Regions from separate parts of the Cobetia amphilecti genome, predicted to be linked through region 2. Evidence: predicted binding sites of a transcription regulator. Region 2 holds the regulator's gene; each other region holds the start of a gene.
What was found. Region 2 encodes sigma-54, which starts transcription at its own class of promoters, with help from an activator protein. Its sites were predicted from a motif close to TGGCACNNNNNTTGCTNT; they were not measured.
Positions count from the first base shown of each region.

Region 1: a site for sigma-54 is predicted at 1,995-2,012, ahead of R1T44_RS14540 (HAD-IIB family hydrolase). Genes of this name have one in related genera too.
Region 3: a site for sigma-54 is predicted at 1,285-1,302, ahead of R1T44_RS14530 (sugar phosphorylase). Genes of this name have one in related genera too.
Region 4: a site for sigma-54 is predicted at 1,711-1,728, ahead of speB (agmatinase). Genes of this name have one in related genera too.

Region 1 covers NZ_CP136695.1:3,409,578-3,413,322, reverse strand. Annotated here, with positions in the region: gene R1T44_RS14550 (TRAP transporter small permease subunit) at 1-490, shown strand, start outside; gene R1T44_RS14545 (TRAP transporter large permease) at 490-1,791, shown strand; gene R1T44_RS14540 (HAD-IIB family hydrolase) at 2,096-2,992, shown strand; gene R1T44_RS14535 (glycosyltransferase family protein) at 3,034-3,745, shown strand, end outside.
Region 2 covers NZ_CP136695.1:1,181,829-1,185,573, reverse strand. Annotated here, with positions in the region: gene lptA (lipopolysaccharide transport periplasmic protein LptA) at 1-183, shown strand, start outside; gene lptB (LPS export ABC transporter ATP-binding protein) at 187-927, shown strand; gene R1T44_RS05045 (RNA polymerase factor sigma-54) at 1,161-2,609, shown strand; gene hpf (ribosome hibernation-promoting factor, HPF/YfiA family) at 3,270-3,578, shown strand; gene R1T44_RS05035 (PTS sugar transporter subunit IIA) at 3,588-3,745, shown strand, end outside.
Region 3 covers NZ_CP136695.1:3,405,568-3,409,312, forward strand. Annotated here, with positions in the region: gene nrdR (transcriptional regulator NrdR) at 37-525, opposite strand; gene R1T44_RS14525 (GlsB/YeaQ/YmgE family stress response membrane protein) at 924-1,172, shown strand; gene R1T44_RS14530 (sugar phosphorylase) at 1,537-3,423, shown strand; gene R1T44_RS14535 (glycosyltransferase family protein) at 3,511-3,745, opposite strand, start outside.
Region 4 covers NZ_CP136695.1:2,621,904-2,625,648, forward strand. Annotated here, with positions in the region: gene R1T44_RS11180 (sigma-54 interaction domain-containing protein) at 1-1,416, opposite strand, end outside; gene speB (agmatinase) at 1,857-2,807, shown strand; gene R1T44_RS11190 (YjiH family protein) at 3,136-3,745, shown strand, end outside.

The DNA of each region.
Region 1 (3,745 bases), 1.9 Mb from region 2:
GCGCTATGGCCTCGATTCGCCGACCTCCTGGGTGCACGAGACGGTGATCTTTTTGGTCGCGACCAGCTTCGCGCTGGGCGGCCCGGCGGCCCTGGCCAACAATCGTCATATTCGCGTGCGCGTGCTCTACGACCTGGTCGGCACGCGCTTTCGCTACGTGCTGGACTGCTTCAATGACGTGATGACGTTCGTCTTCTGTCTGGCGATGAGCTATGCGGGCTGGGTGATGTTCTGGCGTGCCTCGCACAGTCCGCTGGGCGAGTGGCAGCTGGAGCGTTCCGGCACCTCATGGAATCCGCCGTTTCCGGCACTGACCAAGGGCGTGATCCTGTTCGCGCTGGCGGTGATGACCCTGCAGGCGCTGTGGCATCTCTATCAGACATTCTTCTCGCCCCGTCCGCCCGAGGGCGGCAGTGAGGGAAGTGGCGCATCCGACGCCACTTCCGATGCCGCTCCCGACGCCACAGCTGACCACAAGGAGCCGCGCTGATGGATATCGCAACGGCTACGATGCTGCTGGTCGGTGGCATCTTCGCGCTGCTGGTCACCGGCCTGCCGCTGGCCTTCGTCACCGGCCTGGTCGCGCTGGCCTACACCTTCGGCTGGTTCGGCCCGATGGCGCTGCCGCTGGTCACCAGTCGTGTCTATGGCTTCGTCACCGAGTATTCGCTGGTGGCGGTGCCGATGTTCGTGCTGATGGCCTCGCTGCTCGATCGCTCGGGGATCGCCAAGGACCTGTTCAATGCCATGCGCGTGATGGCAGGGCGACTGCCCGGCGGCGTGGCGATCCAGACCATCGTGGTGGCGTTCTTCCTCGCCGCGATGTCCGGCATCATCGGCGGCGAGATCGTGCTGCTGGGGATTCTGGCGCTGCCGCAGATGCTCAGACTCGGCTATGACAAGCACATCGCCATCGGCGTGGTGTGTGCCGGTGGCTCGCTGGGCACCATGATGCCGCCCTCCATCGTGCTGATCATCTATGGCCTGATCGCCAACCAGTCGATCGCGGACCTGTTCACCGCGGCGATCACCCCGGCCATCGTGCTGATGGCAAGCTATATCATCTACGTGCTGATCCGCTGTCTGCGCAACCCTTCACTGGGGCCGGTGATGCCCGAGGAGGAGCGCCGCGCCAGCTTCCAGAGCAAGCGTGAGCTGCTCAAGGCCATCGGCGTGCCGGCGGTCATCGCGGGGCTGGTGCTGGGCTCCATCTACGGTGGCGTGGCCTCGGTGACCGAAGCCGCGGCGATGGGCAGCTTCGGCGTGCTGGTGGCGGTGATGCTGCGCGGCGAGTTCTCCATCACCCTGATGCAGCGTGCGCTGTCCCAGACCATGAACACCTGCGGCATGATCATCTGGATCGGTATCGGCGCGGCGGCGCTGGTCGGGGTCTACAACTTGATGGGCGGCAACCGCTTCGTGTCGAGCATGATTCTCGGCCTGGATATCCCGCCGCTGGCGATCATCATGGTGATGATGGCGATCCTGCTGCTGCTGGGGCTGTTCCTCGACTGGATCGGCATCGCGATGCTGACCCTGCCGATCTTCGTGCCGATCATCGTTCAGCTCGGCTACGACCCGGTATGGTTCGGTGTGCTGTTCGCGGTCAACATGCAGGTGTCCTTCCTGTCGCCACCCTTCGGGCCTGCCGCCTTCTATCTGAAAGGCGTGGCACCGGAAGGCATCAGTCTCAAGGATATCTTCGTCTCGCTGCTGCCGTTCATCGCCATCCAGCTGTGCGTGCTGGCGATGTTGCTGCTGTGGCCGCAACTGTCGTTGTGGCTGGTCTAGGCTCTACAGACGTTGCCCGCTTGCCCAAGACTCGACGCCCTCGCAGATGCGAGGGCGTCGTCGTTGGTGACGAAAGATTTGCGCCGTCGTGTGGCGAGGCATCATGCAAGGCAGGCTTTGTGCTCTTTTATGGTGCAAATGAGCGGGCGCACAAACACAGCCACGGTGAGAAGGGGTAGGTGGTCATGGTAGCTGCACCATCTTGGCACATTCCCTGCAATGCTCTTGCAATGCCTGTCCGGTGCCACGAGATCCTGTCGAGGTGACCCCTGACACGCTGCAGCACTTCACGAGGAGAGTTCACATGTCAGAGACTCAAGCACCGCTGTTGTTGCTGACCGATCTGGATGGCTCGCTGCTGGATCACCACGATTACTCGCCGGGCCCGGCGCGCAGCTGGTTGACCCGCCTGCGCGCGCGCGGTGCCTGGATCGTCCCCAACACCTCCAAGACAGCGGCCGAACTGGCACCGCTGATGGACTCGCTGGGCTTGGCGGGCCAGCCGTGGATCGCCGAGAACGGCGGCGTGGTGGCCCTGCCGGCCGATTGGCTGAGCGCCTACCCGCTGGAGGAGGCCAGCGCCCCGGACGCACACGGCCTGTGTCGTATCGCGGTGGCGATGCCCCGCGACAGAATTCTCGCGGTGCTGGAGGAGCTGAGCGGGGAGTTCGCCTTCGAGGGCTTCGCCTCGATGCCGGTGGCGAGAATCAGCGAGCTGACGGGGCTGGGGGAGGGCGACGCGGTCCTGGCGGGACAGCGTGATGCCAGTGAACCGCTGGTGTGGCGCGACGCGCCGGAGCGTCTCGAGGACTTTCGCATGCGCCTGGCCGGCCATGGCCTCAAGCTGACACGTGGTGGGCGCTTCCATCATGTGACCGGGGACAGCGACAAGGGCGTGGCAGCACGCTATCTGATCGCCCGCTACCGGCTCTGCGAGCGGGTGCGTCCCTGGACGCTGGGCTTCGGCGATGGCGCCAATGACCTGCCGCTGCTGGCCGCCGTCGACAACGCTGTGCTGATTCCCGGCGTCGGTGATACCTCTCAGCGTGATCGGGAGCTTGCCGACTATCCGCAACTGGCGGATGAACGCCGCTGTTTTCGCGCCAATCTCCCCGGACCGCAGGGATGGGTCGAGGGATTGCGTCACTGGCTGGCCAATGGCCAGCCGGAAGAATGGACATCCAGAGGTCTGGGCGCCTGACGCCTGCCTGATGCGTGTCTTCGGCATGACAAGGAGCTGACATGAGCGATTTTTACCAGAATGGCATCATCACCAACTTCCATAACCTGACCGATCGTCCGGTGGAAGATCTCGAAGCGGACCTGATGCGCTTCTCCCGCAAGCGACCGATGAGCCTGATTCTGCCGTCGCTGTATTCCGAGCTGGAAGGCCCCGCCCTCAAGCATATCGTCGAGGAGCTGGCCCAGGTGCCCTACCTCAGCGAGATCGTGATCGGGCTGGACCGCGCCGACCGTGACCAGTTCGAGCATGCCAAGGAGTTCTTCTCACATCTGCCGCAGCATCACCGCATCCTGTGGAACGACGGCCCGCGTCTGCGGGCGCTGGATGAGGAGCTGACCGAGCATGGCCTGGCGCCGATGGAGGCCGGCAAGGGGCGCAATGTCTGGTACTGCTCCGGCTACGTGCAGGCCTCGGGCATCGCCGAGGCGGTGGCACTGCATGACTGCGATATCGTCACCTATGACCGCGGCCTTTTGGCGCGCCTGATCTACCCGGTGGCCCATCCGCAGTTCAACTACGAGTTCTGCAAGGGTTACTACTCGCGCATCGCCCAGGGCAAGCTGAACGGCCGCGTGGCGCGCCTGATGGTCACGCCGCTGATCCGTGCGCTCAAGAAGGTCTATGGCCCGCTGCCGTACCTGGATTATCTCGACAGCTATCGCTATCCGCTGTCCGGCGAGTTCTCGATGCGCACCGACGTGCTGGCGGACA
Region 2 (3,745 bases):
GAGCTGGTCGGCGACGCGCGTCTCGAAAAAGGCGATGACACCTTCGAAGGCGGCTACGTGGAGTACTTCCTCGACAAGCGCCAGGTGAACGCCAACAACAACAAGACGGCACAGCAGACCGAAGGCGGTCGCGTGCACATGACTCTGACGCCGCGCGGCGCCAATGCCAGCAAGGAAAACTGAGTCATGACTGCTGCTACTCCGCGTACGCTGAGCGCTCGCCATCTGGCCAAGGCCTACAAGGGCCGCAAGGTGGTCAAGGACATCTCGCTGGAGATCCGCCAGGGCGACATCGTCGGCCTGCTGGGTCCCAATGGCGCCGGCAAGACGACCTCGTTCTACATGATCGTCGGACTGGTGCGCGCCGATGCCGGCAACGTCTCCATCGATGACAAGGACCTCTCCGCTGCCGCCATGCATCAGCGCGCACGCGCCGGCATCGGCTATCTGCCGCAGGAGGCGTCGATCTTCCGCAAGCTGTCGGTGGCCGACAACATCATGGCGATCCTGGAGACCCGCAAGGACCTGGATCGCAATGGCCGCAAGGCACGCCTTGAAGAGTTGCTCGAGGAATTCAGCATCACGCACATCCGCGCCAGCGCCGGCATGAGCCTGTCCGGTGGTGAGCGTCGTCGGGTCGAGATCGCCCGGGCGCTTGCCACCGAGCCGGACTTCGTGCTGCTCGATGAGCCCTTCGCCGGCGTCGACCCCATCTCGGTGGGCGAGATCAAGAGCATCGTGCGCCAACTGCGCGATCGTGGCATCGGCGTGCTGATCACCGACCACAACGTGCGCGAGACGCTCGATATCTGTGACACCGCCTATATCGTCGGCGATGGCCAGATCATCGCCCACGGTGATGCGGACTCCATCCTGGCCAACCAGCAGGTGCGCGACGTCTACCTGGGCCACGAGTTCACGCTCTAGGGTCAGCGAATGCGCTGAGCCCACCGGAGGCGAAAGCTTCAAAAGCCGCTGCGTGATTTTATCGCGTAGCGGCTTTTTCATGTCTGACATCAGACGCATGCATGACGTCCATACCACCTTGGTGGAAACATGGCATGCAAGTTGCTTGAATATTCATGACAACCACTTGTCAGTGCCCCGAGTCACGGTATAGCGTAGTAGGCACGTTCCTTTGCCGTGAATTGACTGACTCCATGAAACCCACCCTGCAACTCCGCCTCGGCACCTCGCTGACCATGACGCCGCAGCTCCAGCAAGCGATCCAGCTGCTGCAGCTGTCGACGCTCGACCTGCGTCAGGAGATTCAGCAAGCCCTCGAGTCCAACCCCATGTTGGAGCTCGACGAGGACTACGAGTCGCTGGATGTCATCGAGACACAGGATTCGAGCGAGATCTCCACTGCCGACTCCTCGAGCGAGATTCCCGAGGAATACCCCCTCGACAGTGACTGGTCGGACCTCTACCAGGACCACGCCGGTAGCCTGACCAGCTCCGGCAGTGGCAGCGGGAGTGAAGAAGGGCCGGACTTCGATCGCAATACCAGCGTCGAGAGCCTGCAGGACCACCTGCGCTGGCAGCTGGCGATGACCGACCTCGATGGCCGTGAACGCCAGATGGCAGAGAGCCTGATCGATGCCGTCGACGGTGCCGGCTATCTGAGCCTGTCACTCGACGAACTGGTCGATGGCCTGCGCGGCCAGGGCCTGCCCGGCCTCAAGGCCTCCGAACTCGAGCAGGTATTGCTGCGTCTGCAGCAGTTCGACCCGACCGGCGTCTTCGCCCGTGATCTGCGCGAATGCCTGCTGCTGCAACTGGCACTGCTGCCGGATGATCTGCCGCTGCTGGCGCAGGCGCGCCGCCTGGTACGTCAATTCCTCGAGGCACTGGGCAACGATGACCGCAAGCTGCTCAAGCGCCGCCTGAGCCTCGACGATGACGAGCTGGATCACGTCATCCGCCTGGTGCGCGCGCTCGACCCGCGTCCGGCATCCGCCTGGGGCGAGCCCGCCAGCGATTACGTGATCCCTGACCTGCTGGTACGCCATACCCGCCACGGCTGGCAGGTCGAGCTCAACCCGGAAGCGCTGCCCAAGCTGCGCATCCAGCCGGAATACGCCGCGCTGATCAAGCGTGCCGACAAGTCCGCCGACAATACCTTCCTCAAGGACAACCTGCAGGAAGCCCGCTGGCTGATGAAGAGCCTGTCATCGCGCAATGACACCCTGCTCAAGGTCGGCCGCGAGATCATGGCGCGCCAGATCGACTTCCTCGAGCAAGGCGAGGAAGGCATGAAGCCGCTGATTCTGGCCAACATCGCCGAAGTGGTCGAGATGCATGAGTCGACCATCTCGCGGGTCACGACCCAGAAGTACATCCACACCCCGCGCGGCGTCTTCGAGCTCAAGTTCTTCTTCTCGAGCCAGGTCGGTGGCAGCGGCAGTGGCGACGCCCACTCAAGCACCGCCATTCGTGCCCGCATCCGCAAGCTGATCGCGGAAGAGCCGGCCCGCAAGCCTCTCTCCGACTCACGGCTGGTCGATCTGCTCGCCAGCGATGGCATCGAGGTCGCACGCCGTACCGTGGCCAAGTATCGCGAAGCGATGGGCATCCCCTCCTCCAGCGAGCGCAAGCGTCTGGCCTGACGCGTCACCTGCGGCTGCCATGCCCTGCTTTCACCTCCACAATGGCAGCCGCCGCCAACCTCAAGCGCTGGATTTTCCGCTCATCAGCCTCTGACTTCGCGGGTAGCGGTACGCCTGTCGTGCGCTCTGTCATGCCGTCAACCGCTCATCAATTGCCCGTCATGGGCCATGACGGCGCGCAGGATGACGGTAAAAAACCGCCTTTCCGGCAGCGTCATTCACCGTCAATCGCATGTTTTTAAAGTCACTTTTGCGCGTATTGCACCTGGATGACACCCGGAGAACCTCCCGGAACGCCGCTTGCTCGACGCAATCGAAGCGCCTGAAAGGCGACGTACATGCAGGGATTGGCGACGAAAACCCGCCTTCTTGCGCGTCTTTCACGCACCACCCACCAGACGTGCCCTTGAAGTCCACTCCGATACCCCTCACTGAGTTGAAGACAAGCACTGAGCCACGATGCAGCGCAGCGTTGATCTTTGCGCAAAGCTTGGGCATTGTCGGTACAGACGCTCACGACATCTGACGCCACTGGCAAGGGAGCGAAAACATCGCCAGACGGTGGCCGTCAAGCCTGTTGCAGAGCGTCCGATCAGGGTTTGCTCGTAGTCAAAAAGGGTTACAATTGAATGGCAACCCGCTGGATAAAGGAGCGTGTCCATGCAAGTGAATATCACCGGGCATCATGTGGAACTTACCGATCCTCTCCGCGATTACGTCAACGAGAAGCTCGCTCGCCTCGAACGGCATTACGACAACATCACCAATGTTCAGGTGACACTGTCGATCGAGAAGGAGCGCCAGCAGGCTGCCTGCACCTTGCACGCGGCAGGCGCTGACCTCCACGCCCTGGCAGAAGACCCCAACATGTACGCTGCCATCGACGCGCTCGCCGACAAGCTGGATCGCCAGCTGGTCAAACACAAGGAAAAGTCCCAGGCTCGCTCTCAGGGCACCGGGACCCGTTGACCTTCAGCCATGACACTTGATCAGATCCTTCCCCCCGAGCGCACGCTTTACGGTGTCCCCGGGGGGAGCAAGAAGCGGGTGCTTGAATTCTTCAGCACCTTCATCGCACAGAACATTCCCAGCCTGGATAGCCAGGAAGTCTTCTCGCGCCTGATCGGGCGCGAGAG
Region 3 (3,745 bases), 1.9 Mb from region 2:
CTCGAGGTCATCTGCAAGGATGACCGTGTCGAGACATCAGGGCCGCGCGTCTTCCTCGCCCGGCAGGAAGCTGGGCTCCTGGGCGAGACGGTCGATCTCGGCGCGGAACTCATCAAGATCCTGGAAGCGACGATAGACCGAAGCGAAGCGGATATAGGCGACCTGATCCAGCCGCTTGAGCTGCTGCATGACCTCATCCCCGATGCGCCGCGCCTCGATCTCACGCTCGCCGGTGGCACGCAGACGCTGACGAATGCGCTCTACCGCGGCCTCGATCAGCTCGGAGGATACCGGGCGTTTTTCCAGCGCGCGCAGCATGCCAGCACGCAGCTTGTGCTCATCGAAGCTCTCACGCGAACCGTCACCCTTGACCACGCGCGGCATGACCAGCTCCGCCGTTTCGTAGGTCGTGAAACGCTCACCGCAGGCCGCGCACTGGCGACGCCGCCGCACCTGGTCACCCTCGACCACCAGTCGGGAATCCGTGACCTTGGTTTCATGAGTTCCACAGAAGGGACAGTGCATGTTGGAGAGCCTGCTTGGGTGCGAGGTGGCTGCGGCCCCGCGCGAAGCACAGCGAGGAAGTGGCGCAGCGCAGCCGAATGACAGCGAATGGCGGGTATTGTAACCGTTAAGGCCCCGCCACGGGAGCCTATGTCAGCACCGACCTATCTGAACTAGCCTTGGGGAGCGACCAAGGGGCGACAGGAGTTTCCTGCACTGTCGCCCCGGGGGGCGGACACCGCGGCGAAAGCGTCCATCAACCTGCCCGGCAGGCTTGAAATCCCCGCCCGATAACCGAAAGATGACATCAGGGTGCAGCGCCTCACAAGGACGCTTCCCCGAGCCGTGAAATCCTTTCACGACTGGCGGCGAATGATCTCTGCCGCGAGATTGATCACGATGACGCAAGGAGCTGCGACATGGGAATCATTGCATGGATCATATTCGGTCTTATTGCCGGCATCATCGCCAAGGTGATCGTGCCCGGCAAGGACCCGGGTGGCATCATCGTCACCAGCATCATCGGCATCCTGGGGGCCGTGGTCGGTGGCTGGGTCGGCACCCTGATGGGCTTCGGTGAAGTGACGGGATTCAATCTGGCCAGCTTTGTCATCGCCGTGCTCGGCGCCGTCATTCTGCTGATTCTGTATCGCGTGCTGCGCAAGTAAAGCATGTCATGAAGCGCAGTGGCGTCAGCTGGCCGCAGGCCACATGACGCCAGACAGGACGGCCAGCCGGCACATGCAGGCTGGCCGTCTTGCCTTGCAGGCTTGACGAATCTGGCCCAAGGCGTGCATGACTCATGAGTAAAGGCACCAGGCCGTCACCCACGGGCGCCGCTGAGCCGATGCGCCATTCAGGCATTTCACCAAGCGACGGCCAGCCGACTTCATCTGATATGTGATTTCCAGTCTTGCCACCGGCCCCGCAGGATTGCGCCGGCGGGCTTCTCGAAGATCACCCGCGACACGCTCTGCCCATTGCGGCTCACGAGGCAGAGTCTGACCGCTTTTGCTGCCACGAGGATTGCCCATGTCCGATACGTCATCTCCCGATCACTCGACATCCACTGCCTCCGACCCTGCGCCGAGCGAGGGCAGCGCCAGAGTCTCTCTCGCCAGACGCCTCTCGCAGGCTGACTTCCAGGCGCACGCCACACGCCTGCTCGCCGAGATCTACCCACAGCGTCATGAAGAAGTCCTCAGACGCCTGGAGACGGTGCTGGATTTCCATCGCACGCGCCTCAACCCCCGCGTACCGGAAGGCGAGCCGCTCTGGAGCGAGCGCGACCAGTGGCTGATCACCTACGGCGACAGCCTGCAGCAGGAAGGCGAGGCGCCACTGGCGACCCTGCACGACTTCCTCGCCAGCCGACTGGACGACAGCCTGTCCGGTGTCCACGTACTGCCCTTCTTCCCATGGAGCAGCGATGACGGCTTCAGCGTCATCCACTATCGCGAGGTCAATCCGGTCCTCGGCGACTGGCAGGACATCCGGCGCCTGAGCGAGCAGCGCGACCTGATGGCAGACCTGGTCATCAATCACTGCTCGCGCGAGTCACTGTGGTTCGCCGATTATCTGGCCGGCGTGCAGCCCGGCCGCGACTACTTCATCGAGATGGACCCCGACACCGATGTCTCCGAGGTCGTGCGCCCGCGCCCGTCTGCCCTGCTCACGCCGGTGCATACCCGCCGTGGCCTGCGCCATCTTTGGGCAACCTTCTCCGATGACCAGATCGACCTGAACTTCGCCAATCCCGATGTGCTGCTCGAATTCATCGGCATCCTGCTTTATTACCTCGAGCAGGGCGCGGGCATCATCCGCCTCGATGCAGTGGCCTTCCTGTGGAAACGCCAGGGCACCTCCTGCATCCACCTGCCGGAGACACACGCCGTGGTGCGCCTGCTGCGCGCCATCGTCGACCATCTAGCGCCGGGCAGCCTGTTGATCACCGAGACCAACGTGCCCCACGCCGAGAACATGTCCTACTTCGGGCTCGATCGCCTGTCACAGCACGACCTCACCGCCATCGAGGGCAGCGCCCAGGCCGATGAAGCGCACCTGATCTATCAGTTCACGCTGCCGCCGCTGACGCTGCACACCCTGACCTCCGGCGATGCCAGCGCCCTGACCCAGTGGGCCACCAGCCTGCCGTCCCTGCCTTCCGGCTGCAGCTACTTCAACTTCACCGCCAGTCACGACGGTATCGGCGTTCGCGCCCTTGAGGGCCTGCTGCCCGACCACGAGCGCGACACTCTGGTGCGGCTGGTGCATGACTTCGGTGGCTACGTCAGCATGCGCGCCAACCCCGGGCGCGCCGACACCCCCTATGAGCTCAACATCAGCTACTTCGATGCGCTCAAGGGCACGCGGCGCGGCCAGGACCCGTGGCAGATCGAGCGCTTCATCGCCAGTCAGACCCTGATGCTGAGCCTGCAGGGCATCCCGGGGCTGTACATCCACTCGCTGACCGCGACCCCCAACCACCAGGAAGGCGTCGAGCGCGATGGCCATCTGCGCGCCATCAACCGCCGCAAATGGCAGCGCGATGAACTGGAAGCGCTGCTGGCAAGCCCCAACACCGCGACCCATGAGGTCTTCCACGCCCTCAAGCGCCGCATGGCACTGCGCCGCAACGAACCCTGCTTCCACCCGGATGCCGACCAGAATGTCTTCGATGTCGGCCCGGATTTCTTCGTCTTCGAGCGCGTCACCCATGAAGGGCGTCGCCTGCTGTTCGCCCTCAATGTCACCGATCAGCCGCGCGTGCTGCCGCTGCCGGCAAGCTGGCAAGGCGTCGCGCTGACCGACCACCTGTGCCACGACAAGGCCTACGATCCCACCATGGCCCGCCGTCCCTATCAGGCGGCCTGGCTGATGGAGCAAACCGTGCGCCCGCCGGCCATCGAGGTCGTCTGACGCCCGCGCTTTCCCTTCCTCCAACGACAACGGGGCTGCCAGTGGCAGCCCCGTTGTCGTTGGTCTTGCTGTTTCCCGCCGCGAGCCTTACTGGTTGTCCAGCTCCACCGCTTCGTGCATGCGCTCGAGCAGGTCCGGCACGGCTGACTGCACCCGGTTCCAGCTCGGAATGAAGGGCTTGTCGCGTGGATTGTCGAGGAAGGCGCTGCCGGCATCCATGATGTTGGAGGCGAACAGCTCCACCGCCGCTTCCTCGCTGTGGCGGTCCACCGTCAGACCATTCATGACGGCATCGTTGTAGTAGGTCTCGATCAGGTCCAGC
Region 4 (3,745 bases), 1.4 Mb from region 2:
AAAACTTTCAGTAACGCCTATTCCATTAGATTTGTCATTACTGAAGCCAAATGAATTGCCTAGTCCATTAGCGTTATTCGTGGAACAAGTGTTGAGCAGTGTTTTCACTGAGTCGCTGTCGATGACATCACTGGGGGCGCTGAGCCAGGCGCGTTCCAGCCAGTTTTCCAGTTCGCGGATATTGCCGAGCCAGTCCTGGCGCATGAGGATGGGCCATAACGAGGCGTCGAGGAGTTTGCGGCGACCATGACGTTGATTGAGGCGGGAGAGGTGTTGCTCGATCAGGGCGGGAATGTCCTCGCGGCGTTCACGCAGCGGCGGCAGGCTGACGGGGAGCACATTGATGCGGTAGTAGAGGTCGAGGCGGAACTGGCCCTGCTCCACACGGGCGGCGAGGTCTTGATTGGTGGCGACGACCAGTCGGAAGTCCGCACGGCGGGTGGTGGTGTCGCCCAGGCGGGTGATCATCCCGTCCTGAATCACCTTGAGCAGCTTGGTCTGGGTGGCCAGCGGCAGCTCACCGATCTCATCGAGGAACAGGGTGCCGCCTTCGGCCTGCTCCATCAGGCCTGCCTTGCCACGGTTGCCCGCGCCGGTGAAGGCACCGGCCTGATAGCCGAACATCTCGGACTCGAACAGGCTCTCGGGGATGGCGCCGCAGTTCACCTCGATGAAGGGGCCGTCGGCGCGTTGGCTCCAGCGATGCAGTTGATGGGCGAAGGCCGTCTTGCCGACCCCGGATTCGCCCAGCATCAATACCGTGGCGTTGGTGGGCGCGACCCGCTTGAGCAGCAGTGCTATCTCGCGCATCACCGGGCTTCTGACCTGCAGCTCACCCAGCTCCAGCGCGGCGTCTTCGCACTCGGCCTGCTCGCGCGCTGATTGTTCACGTTGCCGCTGTTCAGCTTGGCTCTGTGCATATTGCTCCGTGTCGTGGACTGCTTGCGCTGCCCCCGCCGTTGCCCGATCGCCCTCTGCCTGACTGACGCCACTCAGCTCACCGCCGCGCGAGTTGCGGCGCAGGTGATCACTGAAACGCTGCTGGAGCACCGCGTATTCCTGCTGCAACAGCTGGATATCGGTGAGATCCATCGAGCGGCTGACCACGCACTCGAGCTTGCCCGCGACGAACACCGGATGCGCCTGCGCCACCACCCGACGGCCGGTGGCGGTGAGCTGCATCATCTGCAGGGTGCGCCCCGTGCGCAGCACCTCCAGGCTGATAGAGGGCTTGAGCACGCCGCTAGCTTCCAGCTCATGCACGTTGGCAGCACACAACTCCTCGCGGGTCATGCCATAGACCGCCGCGGCGCCGGGGCTGACATCTGTCACCTGACCATCCGCATTGACCACGAAGTAGTGATCATGAGCGGTGTCGATGATGGTCTTGAGAATCTGACGGTCGAGCTCTGACATGGCGGGCACCTCATGGTCGAGCCTGTGAATCGGGCGGGGCTTTCCAGCAGTTCTTTGCAGCAGTTCTTTCCAACGCTTCTTTCTATCGCTTCTTTCTATCGCTTCTTCCTGCCGTTTCTTTCCAGCAGGTCTTTCTCGCACTGCGCTGAAGACACTCTCGATGATGCCCGAATGTGATCCACAAATGAATCAGTGATCCATTTTTGAATCATTTATGGCGCACGAGTGATCCATAAATGAATCACTCAGCCACCGCCCTCAAATAAAACTCAATAAAATCAATAGATTAATAATTGGCATGGTTACTGCAATGCTAGGGTATGCGCCAAGGAAGATCGCCGGCTTTCATGACACTGTCCGGCCTGCCGATCAGGCGAACAATCACAATACCCCGCTCGCCGTCACGCTAGCGCGAGCGACTCAAGACCCTGGAGAGACAGATGAGCGAGTTCAATCAGCCGCTGGGCGGCAACGACATGCCACGTTTCGGCGGCCCGGCCACCATGATGCGTCTGCCGGCTCAGGAAACCGCGGAAGGCCTGGACGCCGCCTTCATCGGCATTCCGCTGGACATCGGTACCTCCAACCGTCCGGGCGCACGTCTCGGCCCGCGCCAGATCCGTGATGAATCGCGCATGCTGCGCCCCTACAACATGGCCACCCGCGCCGCGCCCTTCGACAGCCTGCAGGTGGCAGACATCGGCGATGTGCCGATCAACACCTTCCACCTGCCCAAGAGCATGGACATCATCGAGCAGTTCTACGATGAGGTGCTGAGCCACGACTGCGTGCCGCTGACGCTGGGCGGCGATCACACCGTCACCCTGCCGGTGCTGCGTGCCATCGCCAAGAAGCACGGCCCGGTCGGCCTGATCCACATCGATGCCCATGCCGACGTCAACGACCACATGTTCGGCGAGCCCATCGCCCACGGCACACCGATTCGACGCGCCCAGGAAGAAGGCCTGCTCGACAGCAATCGCGTGGTGCAGATCGGCCTGCGTGGCACCGGCTACTCCGCCGATGACTTCGACTGGTGCCGCCAGCAGGGCTTCCGTGTCGAGACCGCCGAGATGTGCTGGTTCAAGTCACTCGCCCCGCTGATGGCCGAAGTGCGCGACATGATGGGCGACCGCCCGGTTTACATCACCTTCGACATCGATGGCCTGGACCCCTCCGTCGCCCCCGGCACCGGCACCGTGGAAGCCGGCGGCCTGACCATGCCGCAGGGCATGGAAATCGTGCGCGGCGCGCGCGGCCTCAACATCGTCGGCGGTGACCTGATGGAAGTCTCCCCGCCCTACGACACCAGCGGCAACACCGCGCTGATGGGCGCGACCCTGCTCTACGAGATGCTCTGTGTACTGCCGGGCGTGCAACAGCGCGACTGATCCACGAACGACCCACGAATGACCCGCTGTCCTGCTGCACCCGCGCCGGGGGCCCGTCCCACCCTCGGCGCACACAGAATCACCCGAGACGATACGGCATGATGCATCACACAATGCTCGGCTAGAGCCTGACCATTACAACAAGATCTAGGTGACCCGAATGACAACCAGCATCGACTCCGCGGCGGACCATACGCCGCCCCGCGCTATATCCGGTTCTAACTCAAGTTCTGTATCAAGTGCTGAACAGCCTGAGACCGCCAAGCCACAGAAAGCGCAGAAAGACCTCATCGCCACCCGCCCCGTGCCGCTGACGGCCAGGGGACTGATGAAATTCCTGGTGCCGTCACTGCTCGGCGTCAGCTTCTTCCTGGTGCCGTTCAGTGTCGGCGACACCATCAACATCGGCATGGGCCTGATGGCCGATTGGCTCAAGGCCACGCTCGGCAGCGCCTTGCCCGCCATCGCAGTCGCGGTGCTGTGTCTGTCGGTGATCCTCACCGGCTTCGTCAAGCTCGCCAAGCCCGCCTGGGCACGCCAGGGCGCGGCGCACGAGCTGTTCGATGTCTCGCCGGTATGGTTCGCCATGCGCGCCCTCGGCGCCATCTTCGCGTTGATGACCTACTTCCAGTGGGGGCCGACCCAGGTCACCGCAGCCTTCACCGGCGGCGTGATGCTCAATGATCTCGCGCCGGTACTGCTGACCTTCTTCTTCTTCGCGGCCATTCTGCTGCCGCTGCTGGTCGACTTCGGCTTCATGGAATTCATCGGCAGCCTGGTGCGTCGTCCGTTCCGCGCCATCTTCAATCTGCCCGGGCGCAGTGCCATCGACGCCACCGCCTCGTGGATGGGTTCCGGCACCGTCGGCGTGCTGATCACCACCCAGCAGTACGAGCAGGGCTTCTACAGCAAGCGCGAAGCGGCAGTGATCGCCACCA